2 linked regions of the Pedobacter sp. W3I1 genome follow. The protein of the gene in region 1 interacts with the protein of each later gene in a pairwise test. Links are inferred from orthologs where the notes say so. Each region holds a gene or a part of one and is shown in the gene's direction. Other genes may lie near its edges.

Evidence for each region. The genes of interacting proteins can lie anywhere in the genome.
Region 2: the proteins of QF042_RS13655 (region 1) and QF042_RS00260 interact in binary tests that used the Escherichia coli proteins (3 or more experiments, as listed by UniProt). The link is inferred for Pedobacter sp. W3I1 from one-to-one orthologs.

What each region holds. Positions count from the first base shown.
Region 1 is NZ_JAUSXN010000001.1:3,260,504-3,266,323, reverse strand. What follows is about bases 1,572-4,397. They hold QF042_RS13655 (citrate synthase), read left to right. Parts: upstream 1,572-2,252; coding sequence 2,253-3,542; downstream 3,543-4,397. Other genes in these bases: QF042_RS13650 (DUF3667 domain-containing protein), read right to left, coding at 3,715-4,397; QF042_RS13660 (DUF3347 domain-containing protein), read left to right, coding at 1,590-2,120. In the rest of the region: tRNA (adenosine(37)-N6)-dimethylallyltransferase MiaA, read left to right, coding at 1-149; QF042_RS13670 (hypothetical protein), read left to right, coding at 271-789; QF042_RS13665 (hypothetical protein), read left to right, coding at 942-1,493; more of QF042_RS13650, read right to left, coding at 4,398-4,833; QF042_RS13645 (nucleoside permease), read right to left, coding at 4,849-5,820.
Region 2 is NZ_JAUSXN010000001.1:47,236-53,098, reverse strand. Bases 1,337-4,205 are described here. They hold QF042_RS00260 (diacylglycerol kinase family protein), read left to right. Parts: upstream 1,337-2,264; coding sequence 2,265-3,146; downstream 3,147-4,205. Other genes in these bases: QF042_RS00245 (LytTR family DNA-binding domain-containing protein), read left to right, coding at 4,079-4,205; QF042_RS00250 (hypothetical protein), read left to right, coding at 3,895-4,089; QF042_RS00255 (translation initiation factor), read left to right, coding at 3,320-3,670; metK (methionine adenosyltransferase), read right to left, coding at 1,337-2,039. Outside these bases: more of metK, read right to left, coding at 789-1,336; more of QF042_RS00245, read left to right, coding at 4,206-4,702; hisS (histidine--tRNA ligase), read left to right, coding at 4,936-5,863. UniProt on the Escherichia coli protein: In vitro phosphorylates phosphatidylglycerol but not diacylglycerol; the in vivo substrate is unknown.

The sequences.
Region 1 (5,820 bases):
TTGGAACTGCCATTTGCCAATATGCCAAACGGCAAAATACCTTTTTCAGAAAAATGGAAAAGGACAATATCGGAATCATTTGGCTCAATGCATCAGCACCGGCAAACCTACTAAAACAGTTGATAGTTGAAAAGGTTTCACTTATTTAAAATTTAATTTTTATTGGTCATATTAACGTTGGATTAAGGCTAAATAGCATCAAAAAAGCCCTTTTGGCACAACCTTTGTATATGGAGATGCATATAGTTTAACTCAAAAACAATTTTTATAATGAAAACAATTACTAAAATCATTGCTACTTCAGCAGCTGTCGTGGCTTTATTCTTTACTACAAATGCTAATGCGCAATCTTCTCAAAAATTAGGAATAGGAATTATTGGTGGTATACCAACAAGCGATGCATATAGCGTGGCGCTTGGTGCAGATTTACGTTATCAATTTGATATCGATAAACAATTATCAATTCCGGTTACTGCTGGTTATACTCGTTTTTTAGGTAAAGAAATTGGCAATACTGGTGTTGATTATGCTGATTTTGGATATATCCCTGTAAAAGCTGGTGTTAAATACTTTTTCAATGAATCTGGTTCTGGAATTTATGGTTTAGCAGAATTGGGTGCTGGTTTCGGTACAAACGAAGGTAGCAAAACTTCTTTTGTGTATTCACCAGCTGTTGGTTACGCATGGAGTAACGGTTTAGATTTAGGTCTTAAATATGAAGGTTTAGCTCAGAGCGGAACTAGCACAGGATATGTTGGTTTACGTTTAGCATACGGATTTAGCTTGTAAGCTTAATCACATATAATATCTGGAGCCCCGACTTTTAGTCGGGGCTTTTTTATTTCATAACATTCTGAAAAAAATGAAAACCTGAAAATCCACAATAGATATTTTAACGTATATAAACTAAACCCTTAATTAATAAATTAAAATATCTAAAAATGAAAACAGTTACTAAACTTTTTGCAATGACATTAACGGCCCTTGCCACTTTAACCACTTTAAACTTAAAAGCACAAACAATGGGCACTACCGAACCAATGACAACCGGAAGCGGTATGGCTTTTAAAATTGGTGTTGGCGTAAATGGCGGATTATTTCCAGACAAATCTGAAATGGATTATGGTTATGGTGCAGATGTAAAACTTCAGTATGATTTAAGCCCTTTCGTAGCCTTAACAGCTTCTGGTGGTTATACCCGTTTAAAATGGAAAGGCAGCCCGCTTAAATTCGAATTTATTCCTTTATTAGGTGGTGTTAGGGTATTCCCGATCGAAAGAATGTACCTGGCTACTGAACTTGGTTCAGGTTTGGCCATCAAAGATGGCGCCAACATGAACTTTATTTATACCGGTGGTTTAGGTTATGAATGGAAAAACGGACTTGATCTTGGCGTGAAATATGAAGGTTATGTAAACAATAGCGCTTCTGATCTTTACTTCATGAAAACCGGACAATTTAACCTGAGGTTGGCTTATAATTTTAAATTATAATTAGAACATCATATAATTTTAAAGTCCCGATGAAAATCGGGACTTTTTTATTTATTTACCATTTTAATTGCTATTTTGAGCCGAAAACCAAATGCAATGAAAAGAATATTCGGAATAGCAATAATCACCGCATTAATGGCCTGCAATCAGGCTGATAAAAAATCATCAGAAGCAAAAGACTCAGCAAAAACAGATTCTGTATCGGTTAAAAATGAGGTTTCGATAAAAGATGAAAGGAAGCTGGCCATATTTACACAATATGTAGATTTAAAAAATGCACTGGTAAAATCTGATGCTGTAGCTACACAAAAATCTGCTGCTGTATTAAAAAATAGTTTAGCTGCCTACGAAGGTTGCGAACCTACCGCCGATATTGCCGGAAAAATTGCTACGAGCAGTAATCTGGTTTCACAACGAAAAGATTTTACCGTTTTAAGTGCTGATTTAATTGCTTTACTTAAAAATGCAGAAATAGAAAAAGGCACAATCTATGTTCAACATTGCCCAATGGCTAACAAAGGAAACGGTGGTGATTGGTTATCAACCGAAAAGGAAATTAAAAATCCCTATTATGGTAACGAAATGTTAGAATGCGGCAGGGTTGCTGAAGAGATTAAAGCAAAATAAGGTTTTAAATCTGATTTAATTAAGCATGATTGTTACGTCATTTTGACCAATTATTCATATTAATTTAACAGATTTGTTATGCATGTATATTAATTTTATATAATTTAGAAGCTATAAACACAATACAATAATATGTCAGATATTGCAGAGATAAAAGTTGATGGTAAGACAGTAGAATTGCCAGTAATTACAGGAACAGAAGATGAAAAGGCCATTGATATTTCGAAATTAAGAGATCTTACGGGCTTCGTAACTTTAGATACTGGTTTTAAAAATACTGGTTCTACCAAAAGTAAAATCACTTTTTTAGATGGTGAAAAAGGCATTTTAAAATATAGAGGATATTCCATCGAAGAGCTTGCCGCAAAATCGAGTTTTCTGGAAGTGATTTATCTGATTATTTACGGTGACCTTCCAACACAAAAACAATTGGAAGATTTACAGGCTGATATCAGTAAGCATACTTTGATCCATGAAGATATGAAGAAATTTTTTGATGGTTATCCATCAAGATCTCATCCAATGGGTCAGTTGGGCTCATTAATCTTCTCATTATCTACATTTTATCCTGAGTGTTTAAAGCCAAATCAAACCGCAGAAGAACAAGATTTAACCATCATTAAACTTTTGGCTAAATTTCCAACCATTGTTTCTTTCGTTTATAAAAAATCATTAGGTCATCCACTTATTTATCCAAAAAATAAATATGATTATGTAACCAATTTTCTTTGGATGACCTTTGGACAGCGAACAGAAGATTACGATGTAAATCCGATCGTGGTTAATGCCATGAATAAATTGCTTATTCTGCATGCAGATCACGAGCAAAATTGTTCAGCATCTACCGTACGTATTGTAGGTTCGTCTGACTGTAATTTATATGCTTCAATTGCTGCAGGTATTGCTGCACTCTGGGGCCCGCTACATGGTGGTGCCAATCAGGCTGTTATCGACATGCTTGAATTGATTAAAGCTGATGGTGGTGATACAGAGAAGTGGATTAATAAAGCAAAAGATAAAAACGATTCGTTCCGCATGATGGGTTTTGGACATAGGGTTTACAAAAACTTCGATCCAAGAGCTAAAATCATTAAAAAAGCATGCGATGATATCTTAGAAAACTTAGGTATTGATGACCCGATTTTAGAAATTGCTAAAAAATTAGAAGAAGCAGCTTTAACTGATCAATACTTCATTGATCGTAAGTTATATCCAAATGTGGATTTCTATTCAGGTATTATTTACCGCGCATTAGGCTTCCCATCTGAAATGTTTACCGTTCTATTTGCTTTAGGCCGTTTACCAGGATGGATTGCACAATGGAAAGAAATGCACGAAAACAAAGAACCGATAGGTCGTCCACGTCAGATTTATGTAGGTGAAACGGATAGAGAATTTGTTGAGCTTAAAGACAGAAAATAATTTCATTAAGCATAAAAAAACCACCCGATAGTATCGGGTGGTTTTTTTATGGGGTTATTTTTTATCGACTGATCGTCATCTCGACTGGAGCGAAGCGAAATGGAGAGATCTAATAATAGATTTCTCGACTGCGTTGCACTTCGCTCGAAATGACGATCTTTCTTATACCAGTTTAAGTAGCCACGTAATAAATCAGGTTTACCATGATCACTTCTGATACATTAAAAGCTATCCAATACATTACGATGATCCAAAACATTTTAAAAATAATGCTCCAGCGTTTCCGCTGGTAAAATACTTTTAAAGCATTATACATATACCAGCAGATCCAAACTACAACGCCAAGTTCAATAATATTGGTAACAATGGTACCCTTACCAAAAACATGTTTAATTAATGGATCGGTAAAAATTTGAACAATAAAATAGGCAGTCATGCCATGGATGGCAAAAATCAGGTGATTTAAATAATAAATATGATTTTTCCTGAAATTCCACATAATAAAAAGCGCCAATAAAGGCATTAACAAAAAGTATTGTTTTGGTCTGTTGTGTTCCAGTGTCTCTTGAATGACTTCAGATTTTTCGCCAATATTAATCGCTCTTTTTTTAATCATGCGCTCATACCAATTATCCTGCTCAATAAGTGGTAATTTCTTTTGTCTTACCAGGTAAGCAGCATAAGTACTGTCGTTTCTTTCAATATGGATGTCATTAAAATCTTCTATAAGGTCATTAATTGAATCTGATTTAAGTGAAGTATTTTCTACTTCAAGCCTTTTTAATTCTGCTTCCTGATCTGCAAAACCAAGCCTTTTAAAGTCTTTTGTTTTTATGACCTTATTCAGCGATTTTGCAGTTCTATTTGCAATAGCTTTAGGTACTCCTGGAAGCATAAGTGCTTTGTTAACACTATCCGTAACATTTTCATCTTTTTCTCTTTCAACCTTAATTGATTCATGAGCGTTTTTTTCTACATGTTTTGGCGAATACACCACCAAAAAGTATACAATAGACACGAAGATGTACATGCTCACCGGATTGATATACCTGGCTCTTTTGCCAGCTAAGTAATCGAGTGTAACCTGACCAGGTTTTGTTAAAAGAGGAGAGAGGGTTTGAAAAAATTTATTGTCGAAATGAAAGTAATGTGCAATACTATGACTGATAAAAGCCCAGAAACTTTCTTTTAATTCTAAATTTGGTTGACCGCAGTCGCTACAATAATGTTTCTCAACATGAGCGCCACAGTTTAGGCAGTTGTGTTCTTTTCTGTACTTACCAGCTGACATGGGGATAAATCGAAATTATAAATGGTTAATGGCTTCTACTTCTGCTCGGGTATGTTTGTGTTTAAATATGATTACAAAAACTATCGCAATAACTAAAACATAGATGGTGAAAGATAGCCAGATATTGTGCCAGTCTTTTACATCTAATGCCCTACTTAAATTTCCATTCTCTAATACACTAATTCCTTTGTTTTTCAAAAATTGAAGCAAATGTTTATTATCGGCTTCGCTCTTTACATATTTAGATAACGAATCGATACTGCTATAATAGGTAGTAAAATATTTATTAATCATCCAGCCTGATACTAAACTTCCAAACACCGCTCCGAAACCATTAGTCATCATCATAAATAAACCCTGGGCTGATGAACGCGTTTTTGGAGTAGTTGAAGTTTCTACAAACAGTGATCCCGAAATATTAAAGAAATCGAATGCCATACCGTATACAATACAAGAGGTGATGATCATCCATAAATTGGTAGAGGGATCGCCAAAAGCAAATAAGCCGAAACGCAATACCCAGGCAAACATGGCAATTGCAATTACCCATTTAATCCCAAACCGTTTCAAAAAGAATGGAATAGCCAAAATAAACAGCGTTTCTGATATTTGAGAAATGGATAAAATGATAGTAGAATAGCGGATTACAAAAGATTCGGCAAAAACCGGGAATAATTTAAATTCATCTAAAAAAACATCACCATAAGCATTTGTTAATTGTAATGCTGCCCCTAAAAACATAGAAAAGATGAAAAATAGAGCCATTTTATAATCAGCAAACAGCCTGAATGATTCTAAGCCAAGTTTTTGTGCAAATGTTTTTTTCTCACTGATTAAATTCAAAGGCTTACATGCCGGGAGTGTAAAAGAATATACACCTAATAATAAGGCACTGATACCTGCAATGTAAAACTGATTTGCACTTGCTTTATTGCCTGTTAAGTTGGTAATCCACATGGCTACAATAAACCCTACGGTTCCCCAAAC
Region 2 (5,863 bases), 3.2 Mb from region 1 along the record:
CCCGATGAAGATCGGGATTACGGGCTTTCCATTTCAATCAGGTTTGGGTGGGTTAGGCTTTTGCTACTATTACCGGAAAATAGCACAGTTCCAGAATATTTCTTTGTGAGGGATTAATCTTCCTAAGACCACCAGCCTAAGTTAAATAAACCTGAAAGGAGCGAGCATCCCGATGTAAAATCGGGATAAAGCGGATGGCGGGACTTTCGGTACCGATGTACACAGAACCTTGCTTTTCAAAAAACACAAGCTCATTATTTCATATCCGACATTTCCTGCTGTTTGGTGAGCCACCAAACATGGAATTGATGTTACCATCCGACACAAATATCCAGTCAGATGGTAACATCTGACTGCAGGACAACAAATTCTGATTTTAGACAAGGGAGAATCCGCTTCCTCCATTAACTGAAGATAGCACAGTTCCAAGTATTTATTTTTGAGTGGGGATTCTTTGCCAAGAACCACCGGCTCAAGTTCAATAAACCTGACAAAAGCGAGCATCCCGATGTAAAATCGGGATAAAGCGGATGGCAGGGCTTTCGAAACCGATGCACACAGGAACCTGCTTTTCAAAAAAGTTATCAATGATTTTTCTGCTGTTTGCTGAGCCACCCAATATGGAATCTGGTGGTGTTGAATGTTACCATCCGACTACACGAGGCCAACTTACGAAGCTTGGGCAGGCCACATGCACCGGCAAACTTCGTAAGTTACGCGCAGGCCACAACAAAAAAGGCGTTCTGCAATGATGCAAAACGCCTTTTCTATAAAATTTATTAGAAGAATTAAATGCCGAAAGCAGCTTTAACCTGATCTACGTAATCTAATTTCTCCCAGGTAAACAAATCAACAGTAACTGTTTTTTCTTCACCATTTGGTGTTCTGAAAGTTTTGGTAACCGTTTCTGGCTTACGGCCCATGTGTCCGTAGGCAGCCGTTTCGCTATAAATTGGGTTTCTTAATTTCAAGCGTTGCTCAATAAAATAAGGGCGCATATCGAAAATCGATTCTACAATTTTAGCAATCTCGCCATCTGTTTTACCCACTTTACCAGTGCCGTAAGTATTGATGTAAATACCCATTGGTTTTGCAACCCCGATAGCATATGATACCTGAACTAAAATTTCGTCGGCCACACCAGCAGCCACTAAGTTTTTAGCAATATGGCGTGTAGCATAAGCGGCACTTCTATCCACCTTACTTGGATCTTTACCAGAGAAAGCACCACCACCGTGAGCACCTTTACCACCGTAAGTATCAACAATAATTTTTCTTCCGGTTAAACCGGTATCGCCATGAGGACCACCAATTACAAATTTACCGGTTGGGTTAATGTGGTATTCAATTTTATCGTTAAATAAATGTGCGTAAGCCGGATTGGCTTTGATAATTCTTGGAATCAGGATATTCACTAAATCAGTTTTGATTTTAGCCAACATGGTTGCCTCTTCATCAAAATCATCGTGCTGCGTTGAAATTACAATCGCATCAATACGCACTGGTTTGTTATTATCGTCGTACTCTAACGTAACCTGGCTTTTTGCATCAGGGCGTAAATAAGTAATTTCGTTATTTTCGCGGCGCAAAACAGCCAATTCCTGTAATAATTTATGAGAAAGATTTAATGCCAATGGCATATAGTCTTCCGTTTCGTTGGTAGCATAACCAAACATCATACCCTGATCGCCAGCACCTTGTTCTTCTTTGTTGCTTCTATCTACACCCTGGTTAATATCTTGAGATTGCTCGTGTATTGCTGATAAAATTCCGCAAGAGTTGGCCTCAAACATGTACTCGCTTTTGGTGTACCCTATTTTCTTAATTACATCACGGGCAATTTGTTGTACATCTAAATATGTTTTAGATTTTACCTCACCAGCCAAAATAACCTGACCAGTAGTTACCAAAGTTTCGCAAGCAACCTTTGATTCTGGATCGAAAGCTAAAAAGTTATCAATTAATGCATCCGAAATTTGATCGGCGATTTTATCTGGGTGGCCTTCAGAAACAGATTCTGATGTAAATAAATATGACATTTATTAAATAAATTAATGGTAAATAAACAAATTAAGAATTGCCAAACCCCTTGGAAACAGGTGTTTAAATGATTGAAAGAAGGCATTAGCAATTTTTTTAAGTGGTTGCAATCCGGTCCCGAGGTATCGGGATAGCAAATCAATCCACTTTTTTACTGGTGCAAAATTAGCATATTTTCTTTATTTCAAAAATTATAGATTATTTTGTGCACTCATTCTTACACTTTGCACACAAAGATCAATATCCTCTTTATTATAAACCCTATCTCTGGTGGGAGAGGGAAGTTACGCATCCCCGATTTTATTGATCAATATCTGGATAAAGAAAAGTTTAGCCCAAACTTTGTTTTTAGCGAATATGTTGGCCATGCCGCGGAATTGGCAGATGAGGCAGCAACTAAAAACTTCGATGTAATTGTGGCTGCGGGTGGCGATGGAACCATTAACGAGGTAGCAAGCAAAGTGCTAAAACACGATAAGGTTTTAGGGATTTTGCCCCTTGGATCTGGGAATGGTCTGGCCAGGTTTTTAAATATTTCCAAAAACTTAAGGTATGCACTTTCCCTGATCAATAATTTTAAAGTCGATCGGATTGATAGTGCCGAGTTTAACCAAAAATGTTTTTTCAACCTGGCTGGAATGGGTTTCGATGCCCATTTGAGTTCTGTTTTCTCGAAAGATAAAAAACGCGGACTATCAGGTTATATAAAGCTGGGTTTTAAGGAGGTTTTTAACTATAAAGCACAAACTTACCTGATCAATATTGATGGTATTGAATATACCCGGAAAGCTTTTGCCATCAGCATTGCCAATTCTTCTCAGTATGGAAACGACGTTTATATTGCACCTAACGCCTCTATAAAAGATGGTTTGCTGGATGTTTGTATTATTAAACCTTTTCCGACAATAAAACTGCCATTATTAGGTTATGTAATGTTAAGGGGGAAGGCGGAAACATCAGATATGATTGAAATTATTAAAGGCAAAAACATTAAAATAACCAGAGAAAAAGCTGGCGCAGTGCATGTGGATGGAGAGCCATTACAAATGGGGACAGAGATACACGCGGTAGTAAACCCGCTCTCGCTCAAAGTGATTGTACCCTAATTGAGTTTGGAGTTGAGCGTTTGGAGTTTGGCGGCGATTAATCGGTTAAACCAGTTAAATAGATAGCTTCGGCTCGCTCATATCTAGCCTACCAATGACAATATAACATAGAGTAGGCTATTAACTATCAACCATGGACTAATAAACCAATGGCCAATGAACCTTTTTAAAACATGAAACCAAAGAAAAACAGTTTAAGCGATCTTGGTGGAATTATGTATTCTACCAATCCAGAGTTCGAATATGAAGAAGAAGTTGATGATACCGTTACTTCACCAAATAACCAACAGGATTTAAGGGTAATGCTCGATAAAAAGAACCGTGGCGGTAAAGCGGTAACCTTAATTACAGGTTTCAGGGGCCGCTCAGAAGATTTAGAGGTTCTGGGCAAAATGCTGAAAACCAAATGTGGTGTGGGTGGCTCGGTTAAAGACGGTGAAATCATGATCCAGGGCGATGTGCGTGATAAAGTGATGGGCATTCTCCAAAAGGATGGATACAAAGTGAAAAAAGCTGGAGGGTAGTATTCACTATGATTAAATTTATAGCTGAATCAAAAGAGGTGTCATCCTGAGCGTAGTCGAAGGGCCTTATTGATTGTCTGGAAATAATGGTCTTTGACTACGACGACCTCTAAAATACTAAAAGATTACCTGCCAATCCTCATCATAAGCCAGCCAATCCTCAGTGTCGATTTTTAAATGTATGTCGTGGAAGTACTTTCGCTAAACCATTTAAATCAATCAACATGAAACAGTTGTTATTTTTATTCCTCTTTATCCTTTCTTTTAGCCTACAGGTGGCGCATGCTGCAACTATTGGTGGACCAGAAATAATTCTCCTCATTATGGTAGGCTTTGTCTCAATAGCTGTAATAGTCGGTTTTGTTTTCTTATGTCTATATTTATTCAAAAGATCTAAGCAGGTAGAAAATGAAAAATAAGATAATTTTCGGGTTAATTTTTATACTGGCCTATGGCATTCAGATTGCACATGCAGCTATGTTGGGCACGGCCGAACTGATCATTATTTTGATCGTTGGATTGCTGTTTTTGGCTTTCGTTTTTGGTATTTGTATGTTCATCTACTTTTTAATTAAAAAGAACCGGAATACGCCATCAAACCTGGCTCCGAATACGGTGGCCATAAACTTTGCATCTCCGCTTGCTTATCAAAACCCTACAATTGAGGAAAAAACCAATTTAAAAGAAACGGTAAAAGTAAATACCAGAATTGCTTTGCCTCAACAGAATGAAATCAGATATGTTAATACCGAAGAAATAATAAGATGTGAGGCAGATAACAACTATACTAATTTCTTCTTTAGTGATGGCGGACAATTGTTAATTTCAAAATCGTTAAAGGAATATTCCGATCTACTAAAACCACATGGTTTTGTGCGGGCACACCAAAGTCATCTGGTCAACCCAAAATTTGTGAAGAGTTGGCTGAAAGAAGATGGTGGAACATTGTTAATGGATAGTGGCGATAAAATTCCTGTGAGTAAACCAAATCGGGAATTGGTGAAAGAAATTTTGGGAAGTAATCGCTCATGAGTAAAGTTCGCGTTAGGGATTGTAAGGGTTCAGTGCCGATCCTTCATCGGTACCGGAGCGCAGCGTAGCCCTGAAAAGCCCGACCCTTGCGTAGCTTGGGGAACGCCCAAATCAGTTGACAGTTAATAGTTGGAAGTTTGCAATTAAACCCTGAGGATTTAATAACTTAACGATTTTATACGATCATAAAAACCTGCGAGGTTTAAACATTACATTTTTGTACTTTTGCGGCTATGTCAGTTATTAAACCCTCATTAGCAAAAGGTACCCGCGATTTTTCTCCTGTTGAAATGGTAAAACGCAACTTTATTTACGATACCATTAAAACGGTTTTTAGAAAATATGGTTATGCCGAAATTCAGACCCCAAGTTTTGAAAACCTATCTACTTTAACTGGAAAGTATGGCGATGAAGGCGATAAACTGATTTTTAAAATTTTAAATAGTGGGGAATATTTGAGCCAAAAAGTTTTAGATAAAGTCAGTCATCTCAAAAAAGAATTTGAAGATGCACAAGGTTACCTTGCTGAAAATGATGATTCTAATCCTGACAAAATAGTAATAGGTGGAAATGCCTCTGTAGTATTTGGAAATAATGACGAGTTTACTAAACTACAACAAGCAATATCCCTTTATAAAAATGTAAGTAAAACTGTTCTTACAGATATTTCAGAAAAAGCCCTTCGTTATGATTTAACTGTTCCCTTCGCCCGTTACGTGGTGATGCACCAGCATGAAATTACTTTACCTTTTAAACGTTTTCAGGTTCAACCCGTTTGGCGTGCAGACCGACCACAAAAAGGCAGATACCGTGAGTTTTACCAATGCGATGTGGATGTAGTAGGTTCGGGAAGTTTATTGAATGAAGCCGAATTTATTTTAATCTACAATGAAGCTTTAAGCAAACTGGGTCTGAAAGATTTCAGCATAAAAATTAATAACAGAAAAATTCTATCAGGCATTGCCGAGATCATTGGTAAGCCTGATTTAATTATCGATATGACAGTAGCTATCGATAAATTAGATAAAATCGGATTAGATGGTGTAAGCAAAGAATTGTTAGAACGAGGCTTTACAGAAGCTGATTTAGAAAAACTTCGCCCGGTAATTTTGTTGGAAGGTACCAACGAGGAAAAACTGGCGAGCTTGAAAGAAGTTTTAG